Regions from separate parts of the Synechococcus sp. A15-127 genome, predicted to be linked through region 2. Evidence: predicted binding sites of a transcription regulator. Region 2 holds the regulator's gene; each other region holds the start of a gene.

Region 1 (9,903 bases), 830 kb from region 2:
CGAATTCCGCAGGGCAGACGAGGTTGCCCACGTTCTCCACCAGCAGCAGATCGAGCTGGGCTGGATCCAGACGTTGCTTCAGCAGCTGGAGGCCACCGCTCACCATGGCGGCATCGAGATGGCAAGCCCGACCGGTGGTGATCGGCACCACGGGAATTCCGACGGCTTCCAGGCGCTCGGCATCGAGCTGGGTGGTCATGTCGCCCTCCAGTACGGCCATGCCCCAATCGGCGGCCAGTGCTGGCAGGGAGCGTTCGAGCAGAGCGGTCTTGCCGGCACCGGGGCTGCTCATCAGGTTGAGGCAGAGCACGTTCCAGGCCTGGAAATGCTCGTGGTTGTGTTCCGCCTGGTGCTGGTTGGCGGCGAGGAGGTTGAGACCGAGGGTGTCCTCGAGGGGCATGTGCATGGCTAAAGGGGGGTAGGTGTCAGCGCATGCGCTGGATGGAGCTGGACTCAAGGGCAGCGCCGGCCGCACTGCGGTAATCGATGCTGCGGATCCGCAGTTCGCGGCCGCTGACGATCTCCTCCAGTGGGTGATCGCAGCAGGGGGAGCGGTAGGCGCTCTCCGGCACCGGGTCGTAGGTGCTGTTGCAGACCAGGCAGCGACCGACGAACGGAATGTCGGTGATGGTGAGCCGGGAACCATCCAGCCAGCTGCCCTGCACCACGGCGTTGTAGGTGGTCACCAGCTGATCGGGCTCAACGCAGGTGAAGCGGCCCACATCGAGGTGGACGGTCTCCACCATCGCGCTGGGGTCGTCCCGACGCTGCCGCCATTCATTGAGGGAGATCAGCAGGCACTTGGTCATGTCGACTTCGTGCATGGCTTACCTCCACTTCTGATCGACGTTCATGTTGCAGACATCGCTGATCCAGGCCGGCTTGCCCTTGCGGGGCAGCTGGCCGCTGACCACCAGGTGGGCCATGGCATCGCAGATCACGCGGGTGGCCATCAGCGAGGTCATGTCGCTGATGTCGTACGGCGGCGACACCTCCACGATCTCGAGACCGCACACCGGCACGTTGCGCACGATCAGCTCGAGCAGCTTGAGAGCCTCGCGCGGAAGCAGACCGCCGGGTTCGGGCCAGCCGGTGCCGGGTACGAAGCCAGCATCGATGCAGTCGATGTCAAAGGAGATGTAAACGCAGTCGGTGCCGTCGGTGGCCCGTTCGATCGCGTACTGGGCTGCCGCCTCCAGACCCATCTCGGTGATGTCCGTGACGGTGAGCACGTTGGTGCTGCGTTCGCGGCAGACCTTCACGCCCTCGCGCGGCACCTGCCAGCCGCCGATGCCGAGCTGCACCAGGTTCTCGGCCGGAGCATTGGCCATGTTGGTGGCATGGAACCAGGGGCAGGTGTGCATCCGCTCGTCCAGGTCGATCTCCTGGGTGTCGACGTGGCGGTCGAAGTGGATGATGCCGACTTTCTTATCGCCGAGGTGGCGGCAGACGCCGCGCACGGTGGGGAATCCGATCGAGTGGTCGCCGCCGAGAATGATCGGGAAGGCGCCGCTGGCGAACACGTGGGCGATGCCCTTGGAGATCTGATCGAAGCTCTTTTCGTTGTTGGCCGGAATCGTGAAGATGTCGCCGACATCGCAGAGGGTGATCTGTTCGCGCAGATCCACCCCCATTTCGTAGTTGTAAGGGGTGTACAACGCTGAAATACGGCGGATGCCCTGAGGCCCGAAACGGGTGCCGGGGCGGTAGGTGGTTCCGCAGTCGTGGGGGACCCCGACGATGGCCACGTCGTAGTTGCCAACCTGGTTCACATCCTCCAGGTAGGGCGCCTTCATGAAGGTGTTGATGCCGGCGAAGTGGGGCAGCTCGCCGCGGGAGAACGTGGAGATGTTGCGGTCCACGATGCTTTCGGCCGCTTCAAGACCCAGGCGCTTGGCCTGATCAACTTCCTGTTGCCAGCCTGTGAGAGGCAGCTTGCGTTCCTTCTCGAGCGCCTGCATGCCTTCGCTGGGATGCGAACGCTGAAAGGCCCCGCTGGGGTCCGTTGGGGATGACATCGGAGGGGGAGTTGGGGTTGGGGCGGTCTCCCGGGCTTTTGTCCCTCCGTGCAGCCGGCTGTGCCGACCGAAACCTCTCGGACCAGACATCCCAAATGGGATCGGAACCCTAGATTTCTCCGCCTTTCCACTCTCTGCGGCGCTGGCGGCACGCGTGGTGTGATCAGCTACGGAACTGATGCTTCAAACCGATACAGCTCTTGTCTGAAAGCCCTGCTCTTCTCGATTTTTAGATCCTTAGGTCGAATCAGGCTTGATCCGTTTGTTGGTTTCTTCATCTGGTGATGAGAACGCGAAGCTTCCCCGGCGACGCGCTTGATTGGTTCAACAGTCGAACCGGTCAGAGGATCACGATCTCAACAAGGGTGATCCCGAACAGGGTCTGTTGTTTTCTGGGGGATCTACTGGCTATGGCTTTGATGTGACCATCCAAGTTGAGTGAGATGTACTGCATCGAGCGTCTTGAGTCTGGTGGTGAGTGGGTTCGGGAGCTCTGCTTCAAGACCGAGTTCAAGGCTTTTGTGCATGCGCGCACGAAGTCGCGGATCATGCCCTGCACCTATCGGGTGATTCAGCCCACCTGGAATGACGTGCTGGTGGTTCTGGAGGGCAAGTCGGCCTCTCAGGATGCCTCCAACTGAGTGTTGAGCGGAATCTGAGCGCCATGATTCACACGCGCTACCTCAGCAGTGAAGGCTGGGTGGAGGAGTGTTCGCATCGCTCCGTTTTTGATGCCTACATGGATGCGCGCCGCCGCTGCGTGCTGAGGGGCTGTCCCTATGTCCTCTTCGATGGGGAGAGCGGTGCAACCCTCTCGGTGCTCACGGTGAAGCAGTGTCTGAGGCAGTACGGCATCGATGGCGAATTCTCACGGGCCGGATGAGCAACGGCGACTGTTTGCGTGTCCGCTGATGCTTACTGAATGTGACGCTGCTTGCGCATCACTGAGCCCTCCTTACGTTGAAGACGATTGGTTGCATGGTGAAATGAATTCCGCTCAGAACAAAGACGATTTGGTCCGCTCGCTTGAGCGCAGGGCCTACAAGCCGATCGCGGTGGACAGCCTGATCTGGCTGAGAAAGCGTCTGCTTCAGCTGGAAACAGAGATGCGCTGGGAGGATCGTCTCAGCCTGTTCGAAGAGTTTTTCCCGAACGACGCCATGGTGGGCAGGACATGACGCCATCGCTCGCGTTCATGCTGGGCGAACTGGAGATCGGAAACCTCACGGCAGGCTTCCTGGTTGTGGTGGCCCTGGTGTTCGTCGGCAGCTTCGCGGTGGTGTCGTTGCAGACCGGTGAGCTGATCAAACCGGAGAAAAAGGACTAACGGCGACCGGCTGCATCAGGGTCGGGTCAGAAGGCGGCGAGCAGCTGGGTCATGGCGGCGGCTGAACCGATGCCACCGAAGAACAGAACCAGGGGCAGCAGCACGGGCCAGCTGGATGTGGAATCGGAGTTCATCAGGCGTCTGTGCTGGTGGTCTGCTGCTGACTGCGAGGACAGGTGTTGGTTTCCGCTGCGGCCATGTTGGCGAAGGCGGCGAGCACCATCACGGCGATGACAACGGTGCCGCCTGCAAAGGCGATGAGTGGACTTCGGTTCACTGGCCTGAGCTGGTGGGATGGTGAAACTAACCAGCTGAACCGATGTGTGGCGGTTGCCACCAAGGGCTCATGACGAACAGCTGTAGTGGGAAATCCCTCCGGCGCTGAAGAACTGACGTGGTCTGAGCTGGTCGTATCCGGCGGCCAGATCGGCGGTTGGGGTGTCGTACGGGGTTCTGAACAGGGTCTGCAGTTCCTGGATCAGGCCGTTGTCACCCTGTTCTGCCTGTTGATAGGCGGGGGCGATCAGCCATTCCCGCCAGGTGATGGCGGGGTTGACCCGTTGCATGGCTGCCGATGTCGCCTCGAACGTGCCGTTGGTTGTGATCAGGGCACGCCAGCGTTGCAGCCAGAGCAACCACTGGGCGTCCAGCTCCTCGGAACAGGGCAGATAGAAGCCTGCGTGAAGATCCGACGGATGCTCGGGGATGGCGCAGAGCAGGCGGAAGACCCGGGTGTAATCAGCTCTGGAGGCCACCAGCAGCTGCAGCAGTTCGCTGATCAGGGCTTCGTCGTAGGCGGCCAGCCCGAGCTTGCGGGCCCACATGTCCTCGAGCTGCTTCTGCATTGCCGCGGCGAAGCCTCCCTGCAGTTGATCCAACTGCTCCTGGGCGTCGCTGTCGTCCTCCATCAGGGTGCGCAGGGATTTCCAGAACATGCGGTAGTTGGCTTCCGCCGCCATCGGCTGGTTGAAGAAGGAGAAGTGGGCTCCTCCGCCTGTCCATGGCTGGAAGCGGGGATCGAACAGTTCGCAGAAGCCGAAGGGGCCGTAGTCGAGGGTGTAGCCGCCGGCGGCACAGTTATCGCTGTTGAAATTTCCCTGGCAGTAACCGACACGCATCCAGTCGGCGACGAGTGCCGTCAGCCGGCCGCGGAACAGGCGGGCCAGCTCCAGCACCTGCTCACGGAAGGACAGGTCGGGGTCGATCTCCGGACGGTAGTTGCGGTCGATCAGGTGCTGCACGATCAGCTGCAGCTCATGGCGCGCTTCAGGGTGGGCGTTCTCGCGGGCGCGGCGGGCGAACAGTTCGATCTGCCCGACGCGCAGGAAGGAGGGGGCGACGCGGGTGCTGATCGCCGCCGGGTTGTCCACCATCACGTCCGGATCAAGGGAGCGTGAGTGCTCTGAATACCAGGGCCGCCGCACTGTCTCATCGCGTGACATGTACAGCGTCAGCGAGCGGGAGCTGGGAATGCCGAGGGCATGCATGAACTCCTGGGCGAGGAATTCGCGCACGCTGGAACGCAGCACGGCGCGGCCATCAGCCCCGCGGCAGTAGGGGGTCGGACCGCCGCCCTTGAGCTGCATCTCCCAGCGTCTGCCTTCAAAGACGCCTTCGACGATCGACATCGCCCGTCCATCGCCGTAGCCGTTGCCGGTGCCGAAAGGGCACTGCTGGATGTATTCGGTGCCGTAGATCGACAGGGCATAGCCGGTGGCCCAGCCCCAGGGATGCATCGGGGGGGTGGCCACCGATGCATCACCGGAGAAGAGGCGGGTGAAATCGGGGTCGTGGGCGAGCGCATCGTCCAGGCCCAGCTCGGCGAACAGGGTGCTGCTGTGGGCGACGTAGTCCGGATTGGGAATCGGTGTGGGCGTCACCGGCACGTAATGGCCGGACATCACCGGCCGTGGCCGGTGATCGTTGCCATCAACCGTGGCGTCCGGATCCGGCCGGAGAGCCTCCAGCAGCGAATAGTCGACCCGCGCGGCGAACTCCTGGAAGCTGTTCGCTGTGGTGGGCATGGGGTCGGATCAGGTCTCTGCCGATGCTATGGAGCCGCTCCTGCGCGGATCAGAGATCCGGCACCGAGGTTTCCGCCCGCAACGTGCACCAGGGTTCCAGATCCGTCGCCTTCCTACAGCGGGGGCAACTCCGTCCCCTGGCCTGCACCTTGGCGAAGGGGATCCAACGGGAGTTGTCGCGGCCCTCGTAACCGCAGTGCCTGCAGTGGATTCGATATTCAGCCATCGTTCAGTCCGATGAGCCTTCCAGGCGCTTCACGGCCTCATGGGCCCGTCGCCATCCCTTCACCTTGAAACAGCTGGAGTCATGGCAGACCAGGTACTGACCGTTGCCGACGGCATCGATGGTGGAACCGCGCGAGTTGGCAAAGATGCGGCTTCTGAAGTCCATGGGGTCTCCCCTGCCCTGGATTCACTGTTGTGGGGCGGCTTCCCATCGGCAACCCGTGTAAAGGCGCATTGCCCAGAAGACGACAGACAACGAAGATGGAAACGGCGTGCTCAGTCTGATCTCAGCTATCGCTGCACATGAGGTGCAAACTGAGTATTTAAGCCTGAGAATTTCCTCCTAAGTAATTTACTCTGCGCAATAGTTTTCTTGACCTGAACTGAATGCTGCTTGTAAGTGTGTTGAACTTGCGAGGGTCACATGTATTCGCTCAGACGAGAACACAACCATGAATCCATCACTGAACGATGGCAAGCCCTGGATGAGTACTTCGTTTGCATCACTGAATGCGACATCAATGATCAGGTCTGTGTCACCACCTGCCTGACAAAGCATCTCAAGATCGACGACGGGTCCGATCTCTCGATGGCCACCTGAGCCGATTCACTCCGATGCACCGGCGATGCAGGCGATCTTCAGCGGCACCGTGATGGCTGAAAGCGACGACATCGTGATGGTTGATGGCCATCCCTGCTTCCCGCTTGCCTCGATGCGGAATGATTTTTACAGTGCATCGGCTCACACCAGCGTCTGCGGCTGGAAGGGCACGGCCCGTTACTGGGGTGTGGTGGTGAGCTGAGCGGTCGATCCAGCCCCTAGAGCTGGTCTCCGTTGTTGCGCAGAGCGCACTGCGGCTGCTTGCTGCCGTACTGCCATGGTCGGCGCATGGCCCAGTACTCATCCACCAGGCCGAGCAGGTAGGTGCCGATGCGCTGGAGCCAGGAGTGTTGCTTCATCCCTTCAACATGCCAAGGGATCGTCTCAACGGCCATGGTTCTCCAGCGGCCTGACCTTGTTCAGGAGCCCAGCAGAGCGGTGCATTCCAGCCGTTCCTGGCTGGCGTCCCGCCGTTTCAGCCTCAGGCTGATCAGCCGTGCGAGATACAGAGCATCGTCTTTCACGCCGCAGAACCGTCCGGACCCCCAGGTGTGCAGCCAAGGCAGGCCGAGGAAATACAGGCCGTTGCTCTGGGTGACGCCACGATCGTGGGCGGGTTGTCCGGAACCATCGAACACCGGTACATCGATCCAGCTGAAATCACTGCGGTAGCCCGTGCACCAGATCACTGCCGCCAGCGGTTCACCGGTGAGATCAAGACCCGGATCCTGCCCATCCGGTGGCTGCCAGCAGGGTGAGTAAGGAGCCTCCGAGGGGGCCTCGATGGCCTGCTTCTCGATCCAGCTGTCGATGCTGCTGCGGATCCGGCAGTACACCGCATCGGCCTGATCAAGATTGCGGCTGAGGTCGTCGGCGAACCGGATCCGGTCGCTGCTGATCATCGCGAGGCGACCGTGCAGATGCAGTCCTTCGATCGCACGCCTCCGCAGATCGATTTCCCTGCCGCCATCCCGGCCCGTGAGGTAGTGGTTGGTTTTGGCACGCACGCTGCGTGGATCGTCGTGCTCGCTGATCGGCATGGCGTAGTAACCCATGCGATCCAGCCAGTCCACCACGTCCCGTCCCCGGTACATCCGTGGCGAGCGGGGGGCGCTGCCCACGCTCAGGTGCACCGTCCGACCGGATAGAAACAGGTCTTCGGCAATCTGACTGCCGGACTGGCCGCTGCCGACCACCAGCACAGGGCCTTCCGGCAGGGATCCGGCATTGCGGTAATCGCGGGCATCGAGCTGCAGCACGGAGGTCGGTAGCCGTTCCGCCAGTGGATGCCTGCGTGGTGTGTGATAGCCACCGGTGGCCACCACCACCTGCTGCGCTCTCACCTCGCCTTCGCTGGTGAGCAGGCGGTAGCCGCTGCCGGTCTGCGAAAGCCGCTGCACGGCCACACCCTCGTGCACATCAGCCCCGACGTGCTGGGCGAAACGGCGCAGGAAGGTCACGATCTCCGCCTTGGCCATGAATCCCTGAGGCTGATCGCCGTCGTAGGGGAAATCAGGCAGCTGGCACTGCCAGTTGGGAGTCACCAGGCAGAAGGAATCCCAGCGTTGTTGATCCCAGGCGTGTCCGATCCGGTTCTTCTCAAGCACCAGAGGACGGATTCCGTGCTGCTGAAGTGCCTGGCTCACGGAAAGGCCGGCCTGTCCGGCCCCGATCACCACAACCTGATGGTTGTCGGAGTGATGCGCGCTGTTGAGCATGCTTCAGCACACAACTTGGCATTGCAATGATTCAGGAAAATCATTTTCATTTGTGTATTGAAAGACACAATTAGTTGAAGCGATTTCTCGCGCATTGGTGCTGTATTTGGTTGCAAATGGAACACTTTTCGTTGATGCCAGGGTGCAGGCTTCTGTTCGTCAACGTTTCTTCACATGCCTGCAGTCGACCGCCCCGCCAATCAGCCGGGGGATTTTCTCGTTGACTACGAGGAAAAAGTTTTTCCTGACGTCAAGGCTGAGCCGGGTGAAAAGGCTCTGGTCACATTCCATACCGTTGCCTTCGAAGGATCCATCGGTCTGGTGAACCTTCTGCAGGCCAGTCGTCTGATCAACAAAGGCTTCGAAACCTCAGTGCTGCTCTACGGTCCTGGCGTCACTCTCGGGGTGATGCGGGGTTTCCCGAAGCTTGGTGATGCCGCCTTTGACGGCCATCTCAACTTCAATGCACGCCTTCAGAAATTCATGGATCAGGGCGGAAAGGTCTACGCCTGCCGCTTCGCACTTCAGGCGCTTTACGGCCATGGTGAGAAGGCCCTGATGCCAGGGATCACGCCGGTCAATCCTCTCGATGTGCTCGACATCGTGCTGATGCACCGCAAGGAAGGCGCCTTCATCCTCGACACCTGGACGCTCTGAGCCGGAGCTGATTCCTGTCATGGTGACCACTGTCAAAGTTGCCGCCGCTCAGATCCGTCCAGTGCTGTTCAGCCTCGACGGATCTCTGCAGAACGTGCTCAAGGCCATGGCCGATGCGGCGGCCGAGGGTGTGGAGCTGATCGTCTTTCCGGAGACATTTCTTCCCTACTACCCCTATTTCTCCTTCGTCGAACCACCGGTTCGCATGGGTCGCCCCCACCTGGCTCTGTACGACCAGGCGGTCGTCGTGCCGGGTCCTGTCACCGATGCAGTCGCGGCCGCTGCCCGTCAGCACGGCATGCAGGTGCTTCTCGGAGTGAACGAACGCGATGGAGGCACGCTCTACAACACGCAGCTGCTGTTCAACAGCTGCGGCGAGATCGTTCTCAAGCGACGCAAGATCACACCCACGTATCACGAACGGATGGTCTGGGGGCAGGGCGACGGTGCCGGGTTGAAGGTGGTGCCCACCCCCCTCGGCCGCATCGGTGCGCTGGCCTGCTGGGAGCACTACAACCCCCTGGCCCGTTACGCCCTGATGGCTCAGGGCGAGGAGATTCACTGCGCCCAGTTCCCCGGTTCACTCGTCGGTCCGATCTTCACCGAACAGACCGCGGTGACGATGCGACACCACGCCCTGGAGGCCGGCTGCTTCGTGATCTGCTCCACCGGGTGGCTGGACCCTGAGGATTTCGCGTCGATCACGCCGGATACGTCGCTGCACAAGGCCTTTCAGGGGGGCTGTCATACCGCGGTGATCAGTCCGGAGGGCCGTTACCTGGCCGGACCACTGCCCGATGGCGAGGGCCTTGCCATCGCAGAGCTGGATCTGGCTCTGATCACCAAGCGCAAACGGATGATGGACAGCGTCGGCCACTACAGCCGGCCGGAACTGCTCTCGCTGCGCATCAACCGCACTCCGGCCCTGACCATGGACGACATGCCGGTCGAGCCGACCGCCTTCAGCGAGGAGCTCGACCATGTCTGATCTGGGTCGCCTCGTCACGGAACTGCAGGTGAAGGGTCTGCGGGCAGAGCCGTTGAACGGCAATCAGGGCCGTCGGGGTGGAGCCGGCCCCTCTGATCACCGCGCTCTCGAGATCGGTGGCCGCACGGTGATGGTGCCTGTGTACAACAACGCCTCCGAGGCGTCGCCGTATCATCTCGACGTTTCCCCGGACGGCGTCGCCCTCAGCGGTCCGGGCGATGCCTCCCTGGCCCAGGTCGCCGCCACCGATGAACCGGCGTTCTACGGGCTCAGCACCGCGGATGGCATCCCCTACCGCTCGATCGCCCTGCTGCACAGCCGGGATGTGCTCGCCACAACGCTGCT
Region 2 (9,903 bases):
ACCGGCGCCGACGGCTGCTGCAGGGTCAAGGCTGGGGCACGGCCCCATTGGCAGCCGTGTCCCTTGCCCTGGCGGCGGAAACGGCAGAGCGACTGGGGGCTTCCCAGACGTCCTTGAAGCTGTGGCGAGATGTGATCAGACGCTTCCCGGAACAGACCGCCTCCGCCTGGGGGCGAAGCCGTCTCGGGGAAGTCGAACCCCTCTTGCAGCAGGAGCTTCTGACAGTCCAACCGCGTCATCCCGCCGCGCTGGCAACGGCCCGGGCTCTGGAAGCGGATCCGGTGCATGGCCATCGCGGTGCTCTGCATCTGGCCCGCTGGGGAGTGCAGTGGCCCGGCAGCGCAGCGAGGCTTCGCGCTGCCTGTGATGCCAACGGCACCGGTGCACCGGATCGGGAGCAACGTCAGCTGCTGGCCCGTGGTCTCGCGCAACTGGGAGACGGAACAGCAGGGCTCGCCTGCCTGCAGCAGCAGCAGCCGGCGGCGGGGACCGCTCTGGCCATCGGACGCGCGCTCTTGGCTGGAGGACGTGAACAGCGCTCGGAAGGGGAACAGCTGCTGCTGGATCTCACCCGGCGTTTCCCCATGGACTCCGCCAGTGATGAAGCCGCACGCCTGCTGAGCGAACCACTCCGGCCTGACCCCGACCTGCTGGATGCCTTGCCCGAAAGCCTGCAGAAGCGATCAGCTGCAATTGCAGCCGCCCGTGTCCGGCTGGCTGCCGGCAGGGGGGGAGCCCAGGTGCTGACACGCTGGCCTGATGATCCGGCGAGCTGGCAGCTGCAATGGGATCTGGCACGGGAGGCCCTGCTCGATGGCGCATGGGGTGACGCCAGAAACTGGTTGACAGCTCTGCCGGACGGAGCGATGCCCGAGGCACTGGAGGGACGTCGGCTCTTCTGGCATGGACTTGCTGAACAGCGGCTCGGCAATCCAGATGCCGCAAACGGCATCTGGCGCCGGCTCATCGATGGGCAGCGTTCCGGTTACTACCGGTGGCGGGCCAGGGTCCGTCTCGGGAAACAGACAGGCCTGGATCTTGGCGAGGGCTCCAACTCCACCTCGGTCCCGGATGTCTGGACTCCACTGAACAGTGCGGATCCCATGGTCAACAGGCTCTGGCGCCTAGGACTCGTCGATCAGGCCTGGGAGCAATGGCGCAGCACAACCGACACCGTCGAGCCGCTGTCCCGGCATGAGCAGCTGGTGGAGGGACGTCTGCGACTGGCGATCGGGAACACCTGGACTGGACTTGAGCGTCTGTGGCGCCTGAGCCTGCGGTGGCATTCACCGAACTGCTCCCAACGACTGCTGCTGCAACGCCAGCAGCTGCCACGACCGTTTCAGGAGGACTTTCTGGCGGCTTCGGAGCAACACGATGTGGCTCACGATCTGCTGTTGGCCATCAGCAAGCAGGAGTCACGGTTCTCGCCTGGAGTGAGCTCCGTCGCCGGGGCGCGGGGCGTGATGCAGCTGATGCCCACCACTGCCGAAGAGCTCGCAGGCCGAAACCTGAGCGATGCCGACCTCGCCGATCCCAGCCTGAACATCCGCCTCGGCGCGCAGTACCTGCGTCAGCTGATGGAGCGATGGCAAGGCGATCCAATGCTGGTGGTCGCCAGCTACAACGCAGGTCCCGGCGCCGTCAGTGACTGGCAACCACAGACCCTGGCTCTGGACCCGGAGCTCTGGGTAGAACGGATTCCATACCCTGAGACCCGTTATTACACCAAGAAGGTTCTGGACAATCTGCTCGGGTACCTAGAGCGGAACCGCCGCTTCTGTGAGGAGCGTGCCGGCCGGATTGGGCAGGGCACAACCGAGCCCGATCCCCGAGAGCAGAACAGCCGTGAAGCCGATGATGGTGAGCAGGGGCGGCGGAACGATGCCGATCCTGATCAGATCCAGCCGCGCGAGCAGAACGGCTGAAGCCAGGATCATCACGTCGGTCAAACGGTGCAGCCGCATCACGTACAGCCCCAGCACGATCACCATCAGCAGGGTGACCACGAGGCTGATCACGCGGCTGGACGCCATCAGCATCGACACCTGACGCATCAGCAGATCAGGGATCGTGAAGACGACCACCACGGCGATGACCTGAACCAGCTGGATCAGCCAGAACACACTCACGCTGATCGACTGGTTCTGGGCGTAGATGCTCTGATTGACGGTCCAGTGGTTGCCCATCACCAGCGCTACAAGGAAGAGCCCCCCCAGCAGAGGAGCCCGGAAGGGCAGCGTGAACAGGCTCAGGATCGGCATGGCCAAACGCTAGCCACAGCCTTCGGAGAGCCCTGTCAGAGTGCACCCGAACGGAGTCCGTCATGTCTGCCAGCCCACCACCAGCCAGCCTGGGAGCATTCCAGAAAGGCCTTCTGCTGGCGGTGGCCTTCGCGCTCGCGTTGGCCCTCCTTGTTCTGCGCGGTGGCCTGCAGAGCGAATCCCCGATGGAGCAGTTGGCACGGCGTTCTCTGGATCCTGATGTCGCGCTCAGCAATGGCCAGCCGACGCTGATCGAGTTCTATGCCGACTGGTGCCAGGCCTGCCGGGAGATGGCTCCAGGGATGCTGAGCCTGGAGAAATCCACGCGGGATCGCCTCGACGTGGTGCTGGTGAATGTCGACAATCCCCGTTGGCTCGATCTGGTGGACCGGTACGAGGTCAACGGCATCCCCCAGCTGAACCTCTTCGCAGCGGACGGTCAGCCTCGTGGTCGTTCCATTGGCGTGCGGTCTCCGCAGGAACTCCTGGCGCTTGGTGACGCCCTGATCAACGGCACCCCCGTCCCAGCACTTCAGGGAATCGGAAGCACGAGCACCCTTGAGGATCTGGCCAGTACCAACAGAACCGGACCCCGCAGCCACGGTTGACGAGCATGACTGGGCCATCACCGTCATGATCACAGGACCGAGCTGCTGAACAGCACGCCATGGAGCGTTTCCGAGTCGATCTGATCGCCGCCACGCCGAATCCGCAGCAATGCATCTATGCCGCGATGCATCAGGACTACAGCGAGGGTTTTGTGGCCGCTGATCGGGACAGCTGGCCTGACGAACAACGGGCTGGCGAGATCTGCATCAAACGGCTGCTTGCCGGGGAACGGGGCCATTTCGGTCCGCTCGAACATGCTCAGATCGTTCTGAACGTCGGATGGTTTCCGCATTCGGTGATGCAACAGGCCCGGACGCATCGGGTGGGCGTCAGTTTCGATGTGCAGTCGATGCGATACACCGGCGAGCGCATCTGCCGGGCTGCGGACGGCGAACTGCCCCTGGAGGAGGTCTTCTACCTACGACCTGTCGGGGACTACAGCGACCGACAGGGGAAGAAATACCTCTACAGCCAGGCGGAGCGTGAACTTGATCTCAATCACTGCCAGCAATCAGCGGAGCGTTACAGGGATCTGCTCCGTGCCGGATTTGCGGAGGAACATGCCCGCGGCATCCTTCCCTTCGACTACCGCCAGCATTTCATCGTGAGCTTCAGCCTGAGGGCTTTCCTTCACTTCATGGATCTGCGGGCGAAGCTCGATGCTCAGCTGGAAATCCGCAGACTCTGCGACCTGATGTGGCCGCATCTGGTGGACTGGGCTCCGCAGTTCGCCGAGTGGTATGAGAAGAGCCGGCTGCACAGAGCGCGTCTGGCTCCCTAGATGCGCGCCAGGGTGACACGCTCCGGCTGATGCTGATACTTACCCTGCCGATCGCTGTAGGTCGTGTCGCAGGGGTCCCCCTCAAAGAACAGCAGCTGACAGATGCCTTCATTGGCATAGATACGGCAGTCAGCACCGGAGCTGTTGCTGAACTCAAGCGTCAGATGCCCTTCCCAGCTCGCTTCAGCGGGCGTTGTGTTGACGATGATGCCCAGCCGCGCATAGGTGCTCTTGCCGAGACAGATCACCGTGATGTTGGCGGGCACCCGAAGCTTCTCCAGGGCGACACCGAGGCCGTAGGAATGCGCTGGAAGGATGAAGTAGCCACCGTCCTCGTCCTCATGCAGAGGCGTGGGCTCCAGATTGGCGGGATTGAACCGCTTGGGGTTCATCACCGTTCCGGGCACATGCCGGAAGATCATGAACTCCTGCGGGGATAGGCGAAGGTCGTAGCCGTAGGAGGAACATCCGAAGCTCAGAACCGGTCGCAGACGTTGCTCAGGATCAAGATGGCGCACCAGACCTGCCTGAAAGGGCTCGAGCATGCCCTTCTGAGCCTGCTCGGTGATCCAGCGATCGTTCTTGAGCATCAGAAACCCCTGCGCAGTTCGGTGACCTGATCCGCCATGGCCATGACGCTGGAAGGAATCGCCGGCCCAGTGATGATCACATCCATGGAGCCTGGACGCTGTTGCAGGCTCGACAGAAGCTCATCTTCCTTCAGGTAGCCGAGCGCTGCCGCGAGACCGACCTCATCCAGCACCAATTGATCAAGGTCGCCTTCAGCGAGATGGCGCCGGCAGGCCTGCCAGACCGCATCGACGGCCTCGGAACCACCAGGCTGATCGGGTTCTGCAAGACACGCCGGAATATCCGGACGCAGCCAGGTGAGGCCGCCACAGAGCAACACACAGCCCTGCGGCCCCTGCTTCACCCCCCCCTTGAGGAACTGGGCGATCAGAACGCGGCTGCCGAGCCCTGCCGCCCGCATCGCCTGGCTGAGAACACTGGAAAAACTGCCCCGATAGGAGGCCGTATGCACCTGCAGCTGGCCCTCTGGAGCCACCAGATGCAGCGGCGCGGGTGCGGGAAGCGGCGGAAGCGGACGCAGACCGGCCCTCTCCAGCGCGTGGCGATCCCCGGTCAGGGCTCCAGAGGATCGATGGCTGGTGGTCAGGCTTGCGGTCATCGCGTCGGGTGTCACCAGGGATACACCCTGCAGACCTCGAATGTAGCGGCGCGATGCGACTCCACAAGGGCATTGACACTACCGATGGTGTGCTGTGAAATCAGGTTCATGGTGGATCCCTCCGAGACCCGAGCCGATGGGCGTCGTCCTGATGCCCTTCGGCCGTTTGAAGTGAGCTGGGATCCGATGGGGTTCGCTCTCAGTTCATTGATCGTGCGCACCGGACGCACCGCAGTTCTATGCAGCGTCTGCCTTGAAGAGTCGGTGCCGCGCTGGCGGAAGGGGAACGGACTGGGCTGGATCAGCGCTGAATACCGGCTCCTGCCCGGCTCCACACCTCAGCGCCAGTCGCGCGAATTGCTCAAACTCTCCGGCCGCACCCAGGAGATTCAGCGATTGATCGGCCGCAGCCTGCGCGCCGCGGTGGACCTGGAAGCTCTTGGAGAACGCAGCCTGCTGATCGATTGTGATGTGGTCCAGGCGGATGCCGGCACCCGAACCGCGTCGGTCACCGGGGCCTGGATGGCTCTTCAGCTGGCATGTGACCGTCTGATCGCCCAGGGGGTCCTGGAGCGCCAGCCGATCCGGAGTCAGGTGGCAGCGGTGTCCGTCGGGCTCCTGGAGGGCAGGCCGCTGCTGGATCTGGATTACAGCGAAGACAGCCAAGCTGACGTTGATCTGAATGTGGTGGCCTCAGGCGACGGGAGTCTTCTGGAGATCCAGGGCACGGCCGAAGGAGCTCCGTTCAGCCGCGGGCAGCTGAACGTCCTGCTGGATCTGGCGCAGCCCGGGCTAGACGCCCTTCTGGCCGCCCAGAGCAATGCCCTGAGCAGCCGCAGCTGATTGCGTAATAACGGCTACACAGCTGAACAGGGTCGATCCTTAACTTTTAACCAGTCGAAACGGATTGTTGGGAACCAGCAGTGGGTTCAGCCGTTACGTCGCCGTTCCGGCTCATTCGGCCCAGGACCAGCCGGTCAGCTCATCCCGCTCGCTGCTTGATGTCATCAGAGATCTGGACGGCGCCAGCACGGAACTTGTCGAACGAAACAAGACCATCTTCTTTCCAGGTGATCCCGCCGAGCGGGTCTACCTGATCCGTCGCGGTGCCGTGCGGCTTTCCAGGGTTTATGAGTCTGGCGAAGAGATCACCGTCGCTCTGCTTCGTGAGAACAGCCTCTTCGGAGTGCTGTCGCTGCTCACCGGCCACCGTTCCGATCGCTTCTATCACGCTGTCGCCTTCACACGGGTGGAGATGGTGACGGCACCGGCCGGCTCAGTCCGTGCCGCGATCGAGGCCGACACCGCAGTCGGGCTCAGGCTGCTTCAGGGTCTCTCCAGCAGGATTCTGCAGACCGAAACAATGATCGAGACCCTCACGCACCGGGACATGTCCTCCCGCCTGGTGAGTTTTCTGCTGGTGCTCTGCCGGGACTTCGGCGTGCCGGACCAACTCGGCATCACCATCGACCTCCGTCTCTCCCATCAGGCCATCGCCGAGGCGATCGGCTCAACGCGGGTCACCATCACCCGACTCCTGGGAGACTTGCGTCAATCCGGTCTCGTTCAGATTGACCGCAAGAAGATCACGGTTCTGGATCCGATTGCTCTGGCCAAGCGGTTCAGCTGAGAGTCGGCCCCACTGGGAGGTGACGCCGTGAGCGGATGGCTGCTGATCATCGCGCTGCTGGTGCTCGGCGGCGTGCTTTCAGCTCTGGGCGACAGGTTGGGCAGCCGTGTCGGCAAGGCACGCCTCAGCCTGTTCAACATGCGACCGCGACGGACGGCGGTGCTGATCACGGTGCTCACCGGCAGCCTGATCAGTGCGCTGTCCCTCGGTCTGATGCTGCTGGTCAGCCGTCAGTTACGGGTTGGGCTGTTTGAGCTCGACGGACTGCAACAGAAACTTCAGGACAGCCGCCGACAGCTGCGGCAGAACAGAGGTGCCCTGGAGTCAGCCGAGGAAGAACGTCGTCAGGCCATTGCCCAGACGCAACGCATCGATGCCGAGCTGTCGACGGCCAAGCAGCGGGCAGCGACACTTCGTGAGGAGCTGGAGCCTCTGCAGCAGCAGCGCGTCCGGCTGGAGGCCGAGCAGCAGCGCCTCAGTCGCGACATTCAGCAGCGGGACAGGGACATCAAGGTCCGGGATGCAGACATCCGCCGCACCGAGGAGGAACTCAAGCGGGTTCGCGCCAGCATCCAAGCCGGTGAGGCGGAACTCAAGGAGCTGGAGCGCAACCTGATCGCCCTGCGCCGCGGTTCCGTGGTTCTCAGCAGCGGAGAGGCTCTGGCCACAGCCACCATCCGACTGGAGAGTGCAGGACAGGCGAAGACGGTGATCGACCGTTTGCTGCAGGACGCGAATCTCACGGCCTACCAGCAGGTCCGACCCGGTGAGACCCCCGACAGACAGATCCTCCTGGTTCCCCGGAACGATGTGCAGCGTCTGCGGACGATCATCAGCAAGCCAGGCACATGGGTGGTTTCGATCCGCTCTGCCACCAACGTGCTGCTCGGGGAGACCATCGTCTATGCCTTTCCTGACGTCCGACCGAACCGGCGCATCAGTCGCAGCGGCGAAGTACTGGCGTCGGCAACCCTCCCGGACCAGGATCGATCACCGGAGATGGTCCGCCGACGCCTGAACCTTCTGCTCGCCTCTGCGTTCGCCGAGGTGCAGCGTCGTGGCTCCCTCGTGGAAGGACTCCAGTTCGACGGGACGGTCTTCGCTCAGCTCGGCATGGCTCTGGTGGACCGCCCCGCAGAAGAGGGGGATCTGACCCTTGAGGTGATCGCCGAGAGCGACAGTGACAGTGGCGATCCGGTGCTGGTGGCGTTTCGGGTCAGCCCATGACCCGACTGGCCGGTGTTGATCCCGGGAGAAGCAAATGCGGCCTCGTGCTCGTGGACACCGAATCCCTCCAGGTGCTCGGCGGAGCTGTCGTGATCTGTGAGCAGGTTCTGGACCGGCTGAGCGACTGGCAGGTCGCCGGAGGACTGGACGGGATCGTGCTGGGTGACGGCACCGGCAGTGCGGCATGGCTGCCGAAGCTGCAGTCCCTCGCTCCTGTTCAGCAGGTGAATGAATACGGCACCACCCTGCGAGCCCGCCGTCGCTACTGGGAGCTGTGGCCTCCCAGGGGGTGGCAGCGGCTGATACCCCGCGGCCTGCTGATCCCACCCGAGGAGCTCGATGCGATCGCCGCCCTTGTGATGGTGGAGGACAGCCTGGGAACACCGTGCCGTTGGTCGGGTGCGAAACAGCGCCTCAGAAGCGGGCCCGAACGGTGAAGGTGTAATCACCGCCGGGTTCAAGTCGATAATCCGAGCGCACGAGGAATCGACGCAGAGCGTCCTGGATCAGAGCCCGCCCCAGGGAGGGCTCCACGGTCAGGTCACCGCAATCAAACGCCCAGCGGAACTGCCACTGAAAGCCTCCGGCCGCCACCTCCCCCTCAACGCACTGCTCGCTGAAGCACTGGCGCAGCACCCGGAGGTGGGCAGTGGTGGCGGGGAGCGCTGTCATCCGCCGCTGGCAACGCTCTGCGGCCGGTAGGCATTGATCCAGTTGCCGGCCCGTTCCATGCCCTGGCGCTGAATGCGTCCCAGACCATCAAGAACGGCATCCAGCACAGCATCCACACAAGGTTCCTCGACCTTGCTGAAAGCACCGAGCACATGCGACACGGTTCTGGCCCGTCGCTCATCGGGAGTGTCCGCAGGGGCACCGATTCCGATCCTCAGCCGAGGGAACTCCTGCCCGCCGAGATGCTGAATCGTGCTGCGCAGTCCGTTGTGACCGCCTGCACTGCCCTGAGCACGCAGTCGCAGGCGGCCCAGAGGGAGGTCCATATCATCCACCAGAACCAGCAGCTGATCAGCTGTCAGTCCGAACCAATCGAGCGCAGCTCTGATCGATCGACCGCTGTCGTTCATGTAGGTCTGGGGCATCAACAGGCGCAAGCGAGCCTCGCCATGACCGACCTCGCTGGCCAGGCCGTGCAACTTGCTCTGCTGATGGAACTGAACACCCTCCCGAGAGGCCAACCGCTCCAGAACCATGAACCCGATGTTGTGGCGGGTCCCCGCATATTTCGGCCCTGGATTACCCAGACCGACCACCAGCCTCAGATCTGCGGACATTGGCCGGATCAGACCTGGGGTGAATCGTTGTCCTGGGGGGAGTCTCCGGAGCCATCCTCGAGCTCGGGATCGGCCATGGCCTTGTTGATCTCCCGCTCGAACTCCTTGGAGGCGGACTGAAATCCTTTCAGCGTTTTTCCCAGCGTCTTGCCGAGTTCCGGAAGACGCTTGGGACCGAAGACAAGCAAGGCAACGGCGCCGATCACCGCCATCTCAGGGAGGCCGACGCCGAAGACATTCATGACAACCGATCAGCCGAGGCCGTTCCAGTTGACGTTGATGCCTTCCAGGATCAGGGACTTGTTGTACAGCTGAAGGATCACCAGCAGAAAGACGAGGAAGAGCACCATGAAGATCCCCATGACTGGGGTGGTTCCCCAGCCAGGCACGACCTTGCCGTACTCGGAGTTCAGAGGGCGGAGGAGGTCTCCCAGACGGGTGCGTTGAGCCATGGCGACGCTTGGTCTCGGGTGGTGAAAAGTGCCGATACTGTAGGGGCCGGCTCCGGCTTGGAGTCGATCCTGTCGAGAGATGTGATGGAAACGTCTTCCCCGGCCATGTCGGTGGCGATCGGTGTGCTGGCTGTGTTGCTGAGCCTCACCGGCTTTGGTGTCTATCAGGCATTCGGTCCCCCATCCAAGGCGCTGGATGACCCGTTCGACGATCACGAGGATTGAACCAACCGCAGATCGGCAAGCTCCCCCGGCAGTAGCTCGATGGCCTGACTGGGTTCACCCCCCTGGCGGGACACGAGCCAGCCTTCCCTGGGTTCCCAACGGCAGCGCGATGGCCCTGGATTGAGACAGCGGAGGCCCAGGCCGTCATCCTCCGGCCGCAGCGCCACAGGAACAAGCTCCCCGGCGAGAGCTGGCAACCATCGCCGCGACGTCGGGTGTCCGGCGAGAGGACCACTC
Region 3 (9,903 bases), 800 kb from region 2:
GGAGGCGCTCAGCGATCGAGAAGTGGCCTGTGTGGCAATTCTTCCCGGAGAACCTCACGCCATCGTCACCTTCTCGGTACCGATCGCCTTCCTCACGAGCGGATGACCACCGCCGCATCCCGATGAGCCTGGAATCCCTGCTGCTGTTCCTGGGGCTCGGCCTGATCGCCGTGATCGCCAACGCGATGTCGGCGTTTGCCGGCGGCGGAGCCGGACTGGTGCAGCTGCCGGCCCTGATCTTGCTCGGCCTGCCTTTCGCCACAGCCCTGGCGACACACAAACTGGCCAGCGTGGCCTTGGGAATCGGTGCCGCCGGGCGTCACTGGCGGGCCAGCAGTCTCGATCCGCAGCTGTCAGGCCTCGTGTTGCTGGCAGGACTTCCCGGGGTGTGGATCGGGGCCAGTACCGTCCTGGCCTTGCCGGATCGTTTGGCCTCGGCTGCCCTCGCACTTCTCACCCTGGGACTGGGGTTCTATTCGGCCCGCCGACCTGAGCTGGGCCGTGAGGACCGACCGACGACTTGGACCTGTTCAACGATCGCCGTCGGGGCCGCGGTGCTCTTCGGAATCGGAATCCTGAATGGATCACTGACCTCCGGCACCGGACTGTTCGTGACCATCTGGCTGGTGCGCTGGTTCGGACTGAGTTACACCCGGGCGGTGGCCCACACGCTGATCCTGGTGGGCCTTGGCTGGAACGGCACCGGAGCCCTCGTGCTGGGAATCAGCGGGGAGATCCGCTGGGACTGGCTGCCGGCACTGATCGCGGGGTCGTTGACCGGTGGATACCTCGGAGCGCACCTGTCCCTGAAGCGGGGCAGCAGCATGGTGAAACGTGCCTTCGAGCTGCTGGCCCTGCTGATGGGCGTTTCACTTTTGATCCGGAGTCTCTGAGGGGTCGTCTGTCGCCAGAAAACGTCCGGCAAAACGGGTCGCCAGCACCACGGTGGCTGCCCCGTAGGCGATGAAGGTGGTGGCCTGACCGGCCGTACCGGTTTCGTAGACCTCGCCTGTGAGCAGCATCCAGTCCATCAGTGACGCAACCGTGCCCCAGATCACCACCCAGACCGAGACATAGGCAATACCGCGAAAGGTGGGGTTCACGCTGGCCGAAGCGACTGGCGAAAGGCTAAAGAAGCAGCACCAGCTCCAGACATCCGTGTCTCGCTCCTTTCACTCCGCTCTGGTTCCTCCGCTGGTGCGCAATCTGAACAATCTGAGCCACCTGCTGAGGAGGGCCGGACGTCACGCGGAGGCCTCGGGGTTCCCGATGGCCGTGCTTCTCTCCAGCCGGCTTTACCCCGACATGTTCGATCTCACCCGTCAGGTGCAGATCAGCACGGACATCTCCCGCCGGGGCGTGGCCCGTCTCTCCAGACGGGAGGCTCCCGTGATGGACGACAACGAGACGGAGCTGAGCCAATTGCTGGAACGGATCGCACGAAGCATCGACTTCATGGAGAGCATCACACCGGCGGAATTGGATGGGGCCGAAGAACGCGAGATCCGACTGCCCATCCCAGGAAGCATGGGGGGAGGCGAGCGGGTGTTCGAGGGGGAGGACTTCCTGCGCTCCTTCGTGCTTCCCAATGCCTATTTCCATGTGACCACCGCCTTCGCCATCCTTCGCCACAACGGCGTGCCGATCGGAAAGTTCGATTACCTCCTTGGCGACGATGCCCCCTGAAACGCAGTGCCTCCCGTAGTCTCAGCCCGGACAGGGAGTGGGGATGCCGAGGAAGCGCCGCAAGCTCAGCAAGGAGATGGAGGCCGAGATGGCCGCCGCTAAGCGCAAGATCGAACTGATCATGGCTCTGATCCATGACATCCGGGACGACGACATCCAGGGTGAATATCTGGAAGCCTTCGGGCAGATTCGTTCAGCCGTTGTGAACCTCGTGGCCAAATACACCACAGACGGGTTCTGCGAGGAGACCGAAGGCCTCCTCGCGCTTTACAAGGGCCTGATTGTGGAATTTGAAGAGGAGTTCGAGCTCTGAGACCGAGATCAGAGGCTGTAGGAGACCCCGCGGTAGCGGAAGTTGCCTGACTTCTGATCGGCAGGGCCGTTGCTGGCGCTGTATCCACACCCTCGGTAGGTGAGCGTGAGGGAGGAGCGAGCCTCGTCCTGACGGGCGCCGTACACGCCGCGGTCGTAACGGAGCTGCTGGGATTGAACTGATACGGCCTGCTCGTAAGCCTGGCCGCGATAAAGAAGCGTGGTCATGGGTCGCGTCCGAGATTGGCCGGCGTCCCCGTTCCATGGCGCCGGTCGAACTGCGCTCCGCTGTGTAGCGGAGTGAACGTTGTGTAGCGGTTGCTACAGAACCGTTATAGAGCAATGGCCAACGCGTGTGATGTTCAAGAGAGCACAGGTTTCACCTCTCCGCCCGCACACGCCAGCTCAGGTTTTCGGCCCGCCGGGGAGATAATCGACCGACTCATTCGATCGGTCGCCATGCCGTTGCGGCAGAACAAGAATCAAGTCTCTCCGCTACGACTGAAGATCACCCTTTTGGTCGCTGGTTTTGGACCAGTGATCGCCATCGGGCTATGGCTCCAGTCCAAGGGATTCTTCAGTTGATGGCCATTCATCACGCCCTTGCAGCCCCACTGTTTCTGGCGCTGTTTCTGACGCTGCCCGAAGGAGGGGCCGTCAAGGCTGAAACCATTCGACTCACCCTGAAGAACGGCGACACCATCAACGCTGAATTGGTGCCGGATGAGAGCTCGGAAGAGCGGAAGGTGGTGATACATCCTCAGCTCGGCCGACTGGAAGTGAGCCGGGATGCCATCCGACCCGAGCCGACACCCCCTGCCTGGAAATCCTCGATCTCCGCAGGAGTCATCGGGAACAAAAAGGATGGGGATGACGACGTCACGGCCACATTCGCAGCAACATCGACTTACAAAAAAGACGGCGACAAACTCAGCCTGAAAGGGGGATACAACTACAACACCACCCGGGACGGGAATGAGCCCTTCAAGGTGCAGACGAACAAGGGCTCCGCGACCGTTCGCTACGACCGAAGACTCAGCCGAGGCCTCTCGCTGGTCACATTGGCCGACTACGTCTACAACGGCACGAACGAGGCCAGCGTCAACACGGTGAAAGGGGCCATCGGGCTCGGAGTTCCACTGATCAACACCCCATCCACCCAGCTGACGCTTTCTCTCGGCCCCTCCTTTCAATGGGGTAACGGAGGGAGCGACTGTGACACCGACTCAGCCTGTGGCCGGACCTACCCCGGAGCCAGCTTCACCACAGAGCTGGACTGGACACCGAATCCATCCTTCCGCATCAGTCTCGACAACAACTTCTCAGCCCTTGCAGCCTCAGAGTTGAAACCCACCAACAGCTTCGGCGCCACCATCAAATATTTCCCGTCCATCACCAGCGGCATGTTCACTTCCTTGCAATTCCTCTCCACTTACAACAGCATCGCCAAGCCGGAGATCGACAACACCGTCAACGGTCAAGTCGGAATCGAGTTCTGAATCATGCTGATGCCTCCCCTCAACAGTGACGACCTGCGTCGACTGTTCAGCAAGCCTTACGGAACTCCCGGCCCCACCCCGGAGCAATGGAAAGCGGTCTACGCCGAAGACGTTCTGTTCATCGACCCAACTCAGGAACAAAAAGGTATCGATGCATACATCCGCGCCCAGGATGGTCTGATGAAGCGGTGCGACGATGTGTTCCTGGAAACAGAAAGCGTGGCTCTCAACGATGAAGTGGCTTTCGTGGAATGGCGCATGGGCCTGAAGATCAAAGGGATCGAATTCATCTACCCGGGTGCAACAAGGCTCGTTTTCGGGAGCGATGGACGCATCACCAATCACAGGGATTACTTCGATTTCGTGGGTCCGACCTTCGGCCCTGTCCCTGTTCTGGGGCCATTCGTGCGCTGGATCTACAAACGATTCGTGTCTTGACAGTGACCGCATCAAAGTGAAAATCAAGGCATGATGATTTAACTCCGCTTGTTCTGATGGACCACGAACTCGACAAAGTCATCGCATGGATCGACGATCGCGATGCTGAAGCCGAGCAGTGGCTCAATGAACAGGCTGCTGAACGCTTCAATCTGAAACCGGAATCCGAAATGGCTGCCTACCTCGCAGCTGTTCTTTCATCCGACCTTCTTCCGGACTGAAGCCCCTGCATTGCCACATGCTGATCGGCCCTCCGGCCAGCGGCAAATCCACCACCGCTCAAGAGCTGGCAGCACAGCTGCAGGCCCTGGTTCTGTCAACGGATGTGCTGCGTGAGGAGCTGTGGGGAGATGCGTCGATTCAGGGTCCCTGGCCCGTCCTCGAACGCGTGCTGCACTGCAGGATCCGGGAGTCCGTCGAAGCCGGGCGACCCGTTTTGATCGATGCCACCCACGCCCGCCGCCGCTGGAGGCGGCGGTTGATCCACGCATCCGGCCTGCCTGCCGAGGTGCGCTGGGTGGGTTGGTGGATGCAGACGCCGCTCAGCATCTGTCTGGTCTGGAATCGACGCCGAACCCGCCAGGTGCCGGAGGAGGTTATCCGTCGGTTCGCCGCCCCACTTTCAGACCCGCAGGCCTGTCCGACGCTGTCGGAAGGCTTTGAAGCCCTGCATCCACTGGATCCCAGCCGCGGGGGCCTGCAGGATCAGATCCGCCAGGCCATCAAGGGAACAGCTCTCAATCAGGGAACAGCTCTCAATCAGGGAACAGCTCTCAATCAGGGAACAGCCAAGGCGTGATCACGAACTGGAACAGATGACGCGACGACTGAAGCTTGATGAGAAACAGAGACCAACACAGAAGCATCAGCGCAAAGGCCAGCCAGAGTCCGATCAACCAGCAGGGCAGATAGATCAGAACTCTCAACAGCAGCCACGGATAGAGAATCCAGATGCCGGCATCGCGCAGGCGAAGCAGGGATTCGGCTCTGGGCTGGCGGCGGCTCACGCCCCATCCACAGGGAACCGACTCACTCTCTCCAGAACCGGCTCACAGCAGCTGAGCGTTGTCTTGGAACCCGCTGAAGAATGCGTCAGCACCACCCGTTCCCGTTCTCAGAAATAGAACCGGAACAGAACGCGAAGCCTCCATGGGACGACCACGGAAGTTCGAGGGCAAAGGGAAGAACACCGAGATCGAGACCACCGTGCGGATCGACATCCGGGAGGTGGAAAGCACAAAGGACGGGGAAGTGACCTCGTCACGGACCCTGGAGGAGAGCCGCATCATCAACCGGGGCATCACAAGGGCGCGGGACATCGAACTGGAGTTCCGCGACTGCAAGCAGTCAGGAAGCGATCTGGGGCTGTTGCACCACAAATTCTTCATCGGTCGCGGTCGTCCCTTCCGTCACAACCAGAACGGGGAACTGAGCCTGATCGTTGGCACCTACAACTGCTCCTGGGGAGCACACAACAACCTGGAAAGTCTGATGATTTTCCGACGCGAGGATTGCAGGGAAATCATTGATGCCTACCCAACGGAATTCTTCGGAATTGTCTGTTCCAGGAAACTGGCCTGGGGCTACTGGCCCCAGGCATGAAGAAAGGTGAGCAGACGCTGCAGTCATGCACCGCCATGTCGAACCTGCATGCACCTGCAACAGGTTGATGAGCCTCGGCGAACTGTTCCTGGAAGCCATGGCCTCCGGCGTGATCACCAAAGGGGAGGTGGCCTGGGTGACGTGTCATCAGGATGACTTCAACCGCACGGAGGAGGCGGTGGCCCAGCGGCTCGGGCGACTGATGGACGAGGGCAGCATTCAGCTGGGGTGCCGGCTGCCCTCCGCCTGAGCTCGGATTGGCCTCCGACGCCCCGGTTCAGGCCGACGCGATCCTGAACTTCTGGTTTCAGGAGTGTCGTCCGATCCAGTGGTTCCAAGCAGATCCGGGGATGGACAGCGTCATCCGCAGCCGGTTCGGTACCGCGGTGCAGCAGGCGATCGACGGAGACTGCCAGGACTGGCATCGGGGACCAAAGACAGCCCTGGCCCTCGTGCTCCTGCTCGATCAGTTCCCAAGGCACATCTGGCGCGGCAAGGCGGCGGCCTATGCCGGAGACAGCCAGGCTCTCCAACTCAGCCTGCTTGCCGAAAGGCATGGCTGGCTTCAGCAGGAAGAGCAGCGAGCCCGACGTCAGTTCTGGTTGATGCCGAGGCTTCACAGCGAGGACCTCGAGGTGCAGACCCAGGCGCTGAGCCTGTTCGAACGATGGACAGATCCACGAACCCATGCCGTGGCCTTGCGGCACAGGGAAATCATCCGAAGCTTCGGGCGGTTCCCGCACAGAAACACAGCCCTGAAGCGCAGCTCAACGCCCGCTGAGCTGCAGCATCTTCAACAGAAGAGATCAGCTCAGAGCGCCCGCTGATGCAACCGACGCCGGCCGCCGGACCTGCCGCGCATCCGTTTCACCATCCGGCGACCGGCACGGCTGGACCGAGCCACCTCCAGCTGATTCCAGCGCCAGCCCAGAAGGGAGACCAGCACAACCAGCACAACCAGCAGCAGCCCGACGGTCACAGGCAGAGACTGCTGCGCCACAGCTCCTGCTCATCCCCCAGATGGTGGCGCATGCAGCTGCTGATGCAGTCATCGTCTCCATCCACAGGACATTGGGTGATGCACTCAAACCAGGCATCCACGGCATCCCAGGTCCTGGTTGTTCCGGGGCCGTCCTGTTCGTTCGCCATCACAACCCAGCGCCTTGAAACCGTTGTAAGCCCTCCGGCGACAGGAGAGCATCCACCAGTCACAAGCCTTGAGAAACGGCATGCCGCCGATCAGCGCTCACCCTCCTGATCCAGGGAGAACTCCAGCAATGCGGCATACAACAGGGTCCGCAGACGCTGCAGATCCTGCTGCTCCACGGGATCGGGTCCGCCAGGCCATTTCTGCAGATAGAACTCCACCGAGCGGTGAAGCAGGCGAATGGCCGCGATATCCAGATCGAACTGAAGCGTGGGGGGCTGGTCGGTCATCGGTCGATTCTCCGACCCCCATCCTGAAGTCTCCTGCCTTACTCAGCTGCGACTCAACTGCTGGTCAGGGCAAGAATTGATCGTTTACAGTCAGCAAAGAGATGACATCACTTCCGATTAATCATCAATAAGCATGGACACATTCACCGTCAGACGAGTGATCAGCGGTGACACATTCGTCATCAAAGACAAGACTATCGGAAAGGTAAAGGTGCAGATCGCCGGCATCACGTCGGCCATCAGTGCCAACGGGAACTGCGATGAGCGCTTTCGCGACATCCTCACCGGCCTGCTGCCGAAGGGCTCAGACGTTGAACTCAACCTCAAGGATCTGGATGATCAGGGCAATGCGACATCGGAGGTCATCTTCCAGGGAGATATCGCCAGGAAATTGATCAAGCGAGGCTATGCACAGGTGAACCTGGCTCGCCTTGAAGACATCAGCCCATCCAGACTCAAGAAGCTGGAAAGGCTCCAGCAACGCGCCATGGACAAGAAGAAAGGCTTCTGGAGTGATGCATTCACCGAGTGCAGGCCAGAAGACTTCCCCGGCGAAGCGATGTCCACCGAAGCGGAGATTACTTCGACCAACCAGCTGCCGGAGTTCACCACAAAACCCGACAGCGGCATCCCGGGATACAACGGCGCCAGCGACATCCAGTGCAGCACCTGCTCGTGGACCGACATCGGCTTCGTGCCGGGGCAATCCACCCAGCTCTTCGGAGATCAGGACATCACCGTCGCCACACTGTTCGACCCGGAACTCGTCGGCCCTGACATGGCCGAACCGATCACAGGCTGAACAGCAGCTCGACACCTGCACCGGACTCGTTATAGTACAGATGTACTGACTCGAGCCGAGCATGGCGCCCCCCATGGAGAGGTCTGTTCTGCGACCCAGCCGGTCACTGATGACCTGCATCACCTGCCAGTGCTTCCGGCATCAGACAGACGATGACGGCACCACACACCCCGCCTGCGAGCTGCACGCCTCCACGATTCCTCAGGGCCACCATCTCAACCACCGCTGCCATCAGTGGCTGCCCCGTCTGGAACTGAAGATCGGCTGGTGCCCCGAAGCCGCCTGAACAGGGACACCAGAGGAGGGGGGATCGACCGATTCAGAGCTGTCTGATGAGGGCGGGAACCAGAAATGCCCTCACCAGATCGAGGTCCACGGAGAAGCGCTTCAGCACACAAAAAGCCCCCACCTTGCGGTGAGGGCTTTCCGATTCAGTTGATCTGAATCGTTTTGGCTGTTCCAGAAGGAACAGGTTGATTCCAGATCAACCGATGGCAGGTGCCTGCAGAGCCACAGGAGTGGACTCAACAGCAGCCAGGTCGAGGGGGAAGTTATGAGCGTTGCGCTCGTGCATCACTTCCATGCCGAGACCGGCACGGTTGATCATGTCGGCCCAGGTGTTCACAACGCGGCCCTGCCCATCAAGGATGGACTGGTTGAAGTTGAAGCCGTTCAGGTTGAAGGCCATGGTTGACACGCCCATGGACGTGAACCAGATGCCGACAACAGGCCAGGCAGCCAGGAAGAAGTGAAGGCTACGGCTGTTGTTGAAGGAGGCGTATTGGAAGATCAGGCGACCGAAGTAACCGTGGGCAGCCACGATGTTGTAGGTCTCTTCCTCTTGGCCGAACTTGTAGCCGTAGTTCTGGGACTCGGTCTCGGTGGTTTCACGCACCAGGGAGGAGGTCACCAGGGAGCCGTGCATGGCGGAGAACAGGGATCCACCGAACACACCTGCGACGCCCAGCATGTGGAAGGGGTGCATCAGGATGTTGTGCTCGGCCTGGAACACCAGCATGAAGTTGAAGGTGCCGGAGATGCCCAGGGGCATGCCGTCGGAGAAGGAACCCTGACCGAAGGGGTAGACCAGGAACACAGCGAAGGCAGCTGACAGCGGAGCGCTGTAGGCGACGCAGATCCAGGGGCGCATGCCCAGGCGGTAGGAAAGTTCCCACTGGCGACCCATGTAGGCGGAGATGCCGATCAGGAAGTGGAAACAGACCAGCTGATAAGGGCCGCCGTTGTACAGCCACTCGTCGAGGGATGCAGCTTCCCAGATGGGATAGAAGTGCAGGCCGATGGCGTTGGAAGAGGGAACAACAGCACCGGAGATGATGTTGTTGCCATAGAGGAAGGAGCCGGCGACAGGCTCGCGGATGCCGTCGATATCAACCGGGGGAGCGGCGATGAAGGCGATGATGAAGCAGATGGTGGCTGCCAGAAGACAGGGAATCATCAGCACGCCGAACCAACCCACGTAAACGCGGTTGTTGGTGTCGGTCACCCACTGACAGAAGGCTTCCCAGTTGCTCTGGCGTCCGCTGCGGATGGCGGTGGACATGAGAGAGAAATGAAGACGGAAACAACCCCCCTGAAAGAAGGGAAGGTTGTGAAAAGCCTATGGAGTACCGCACTTATTACACGTCGATTAAATATTCCGACGCAGGTCTCAATTCAACTTCATGAAGCACTTTATGAAGACGTCATTAAGTTGTATGAAGCAGCCACTGCTGGGATTGCTTCATGAAGCCTCCCCAGTCCAATCGTTCCTGTTCGGCAGCCTTCGCCACAAGAACCGGCGCCTCCCGCTTGAGCCGCTCCAGATCCAGTTCATCCACCCCTGCATTCAACGCCAGCCAGTCCGCCATGGAACGCCCCACGACGCGGGTGAGGTAGGCAGCGCTGATCGCCTGCATCGTGCCCGCCACCAGCCAGCTGCCGCCATCCAGCTTCGCCAGCCCCAGCAGCATCTGGCTGCTCCACTCCACCACCCCCTGAGCAAGGGCGGCTCGGGCGAGCTGACCGGCAGCCTCCCGCAACACATCAGGCTGCAGATCCGTGCCCCACAACGTGCCCATCTCACGCAGCATCAGACCGTTGGCCACCGCCACCGCCAGCAGATCAAGG

The links. Region 2 encodes NtcA, which controls nitrogen genes in cyanobacteria. Its sites were predicted from a motif close to GTANCNNNNGNTAC; they were not measured.
Region 1: the regulator NtcA is predicted to act here: its motif matches at 7,968-7,981, upstream of SynA15127_RS05665 (MSMEG_0569 family flavin-dependent oxidoreductase).
Region 3: the regulator NtcA is predicted to act here: its motif matches at 2,310-2,323, upstream of SynA15127_RS13500 (DUF4278 domain-containing protein).

The regions. Positions count from the first base shown of each region.
Region 1 covers NZ_CP047948.1:1,117,759-1,127,661, forward strand. Annotated here, with positions in the region: gene hypB (hydrogenase nickel incorporation protein HypB) at 1-406, opposite strand, end outside; gene SynA15127_RS05605 (hydrogenase maturation nickel metallochaperone HypA) at 426-824, opposite strand; gene speB (agmatinase) at 828-2,018, opposite strand; guanidine-I (ykkC/yxkD leader) riboswitch at 2,044-2,142, opposite strand; gene SynA15127_RS05615 (hypothetical protein) at 2,453-2,659, shown strand; gene SynA15127_RS05620 (hypothetical protein) at 2,683-2,901, shown strand; gene SynA15127_RS05625 (hypothetical protein) at 3,005-3,196, shown strand; gene SynA15127_RS05630 (hypothetical protein) at 3,193-3,345, shown strand; gene SynA15127_RS05635 (hypothetical protein) at 3,479-3,622, opposite strand; gene SynA15127_RS05640 (protein adenylyltransferase SelO family protein) at 3,690-5,369, opposite strand; gene SynA15127_RS05645 (hypothetical protein) at 5,419-5,595, opposite strand; gene SynA15127_RS05650 (hypothetical protein) at 5,599-5,760, opposite strand; gene SynA15127_RS05655 (DUF427 domain-containing protein) at 6,221-6,397, shown strand; gene SynA15127_RS05660 (hypothetical protein) at 6,414-6,590, opposite strand; gene SynA15127_RS05665 (MSMEG_0569 family flavin-dependent oxidoreductase) at 6,615-7,913, opposite strand; gene SynA15127_RS05670 (MSMEG_0572/Sll0783 family nitrogen starvation response protein) at 8,088-8,570, shown strand; gene SynA15127_RS05675 (Nit6803 family nitrilase) at 8,590-9,558, shown strand; gene SynA15127_RS05680 (MSMEG_0568 family radical SAM protein) at 9,551-9,903, shown strand, end outside.
Region 2 covers NZ_CP047948.1:284,038-293,940, reverse strand. Annotated here, with positions in the region: partial or broken gene SynA15127_RS01490 (transglycosylase SLT domain-containing protein) at 1-1,619, shown strand, start outside; gene SynA15127_RS13460 (hypothetical protein) at 1,761-2,264, opposite strand; gene SynA15127_RS01485 (thioredoxin domain-containing protein) at 2,327-2,872, shown strand; gene thyX (FAD-dependent thymidylate synthase) at 2,932-3,654, shown strand; gene dcd (dCTP deaminase) at 3,651-4,244, opposite strand; gene SynA15127_RS01470 (cob(I)yrinic acid a,c-diamide adenosyltransferase) at 4,244-4,843, opposite strand; gene rph (ribonuclease PH) at 4,952-5,686, shown strand; gene ntcA (global nitrogen regulator NtcA) at 5,754-6,473, shown strand; gene SynA15127_RS01455 (DUF3084 domain-containing protein) at 6,501-7,700, shown strand; gene SynA15127_RS01450 (resolvase) at 7,697-8,137, shown strand; gene SynA15127_RS01445 (DUF3146 family protein) at 8,115-8,372, opposite strand; gene pth (aminoacyl-tRNA hydrolase) at 8,369-8,989, opposite strand; gene SynA15127_RS01435 (TatA/E family twin arginine-targeting protein translocase) at 8,998-9,231, opposite strand; gene psbH (photosystem II reaction center phosphoprotein PsbH) at 9,241-9,441, opposite strand; gene psbN (photosystem II reaction center protein PsbN) at 9,526-9,666, shown strand; gene SynA15127_RS01420 (glycoside hydrolase family 38 C-terminal domain-containing protein) at 9,654-9,903, opposite strand, start outside.
Region 3 covers NZ_CP047948.1:1,084,278-1,094,180, reverse strand. Annotated here, with positions in the region: gene SynA15127_RS05395 (hypothetical protein) at 1-106, shown strand, start outside; gene SynA15127_RS05390 (sulfite exporter TauE/SafE family protein) at 123-893, shown strand; gene SynA15127_RS05385 (hypothetical protein) at 870-1,103, opposite strand; gene SynA15127_RS05380 (DUF1993 family protein) at 1,159-1,686, shown strand; gene SynA15127_RS05375 (hypothetical protein) at 1,730-1,999, shown strand; gene SynA15127_RS13500 (DUF4278 domain-containing protein) at 2,008-2,226, opposite strand; gene SynA15127_RS05365 (DUF481 domain-containing protein) at 2,553-3,497, shown strand; gene SynA15127_RS05360 (nuclear transport factor 2 family protein) at 3,501-3,935, shown strand; gene SynA15127_RS05355 (hypothetical protein) at 3,992-4,156, shown strand; gene SynA15127_RS05350 (ATP-binding protein) at 4,174-4,734, shown strand; gene SynA15127_RS05345 (hypothetical protein) at 4,709-4,942, opposite strand; gene SynA15127_RS05340 (hypothetical protein) at 5,085-5,537, shown strand; gene SynA15127_RS05335 (hypothetical protein) at 5,563-5,787, shown strand; gene SynA15127_RS05330 (DUF924 family protein) at 5,795-6,364, shown strand; gene SynA15127_RS05325 (hypothetical protein) at 6,349-6,537, opposite strand; gene SynA15127_RS05320 (hypothetical protein) at 6,513-6,686, opposite strand; gene SynA15127_RS05315 (hypothetical protein) at 6,777-6,974, opposite strand; gene SynA15127_RS05310 (thermonuclease family protein) at 7,186-7,776, shown strand; gene SynA15127_RS05305 (hypothetical protein) at 7,838-8,062, shown strand; gene psbA (photosystem II q(b) protein) at 8,261-9,337, opposite strand; gene SynA15127_RS05295 (YcjF family protein) at 9,483-9,903, opposite strand, start outside.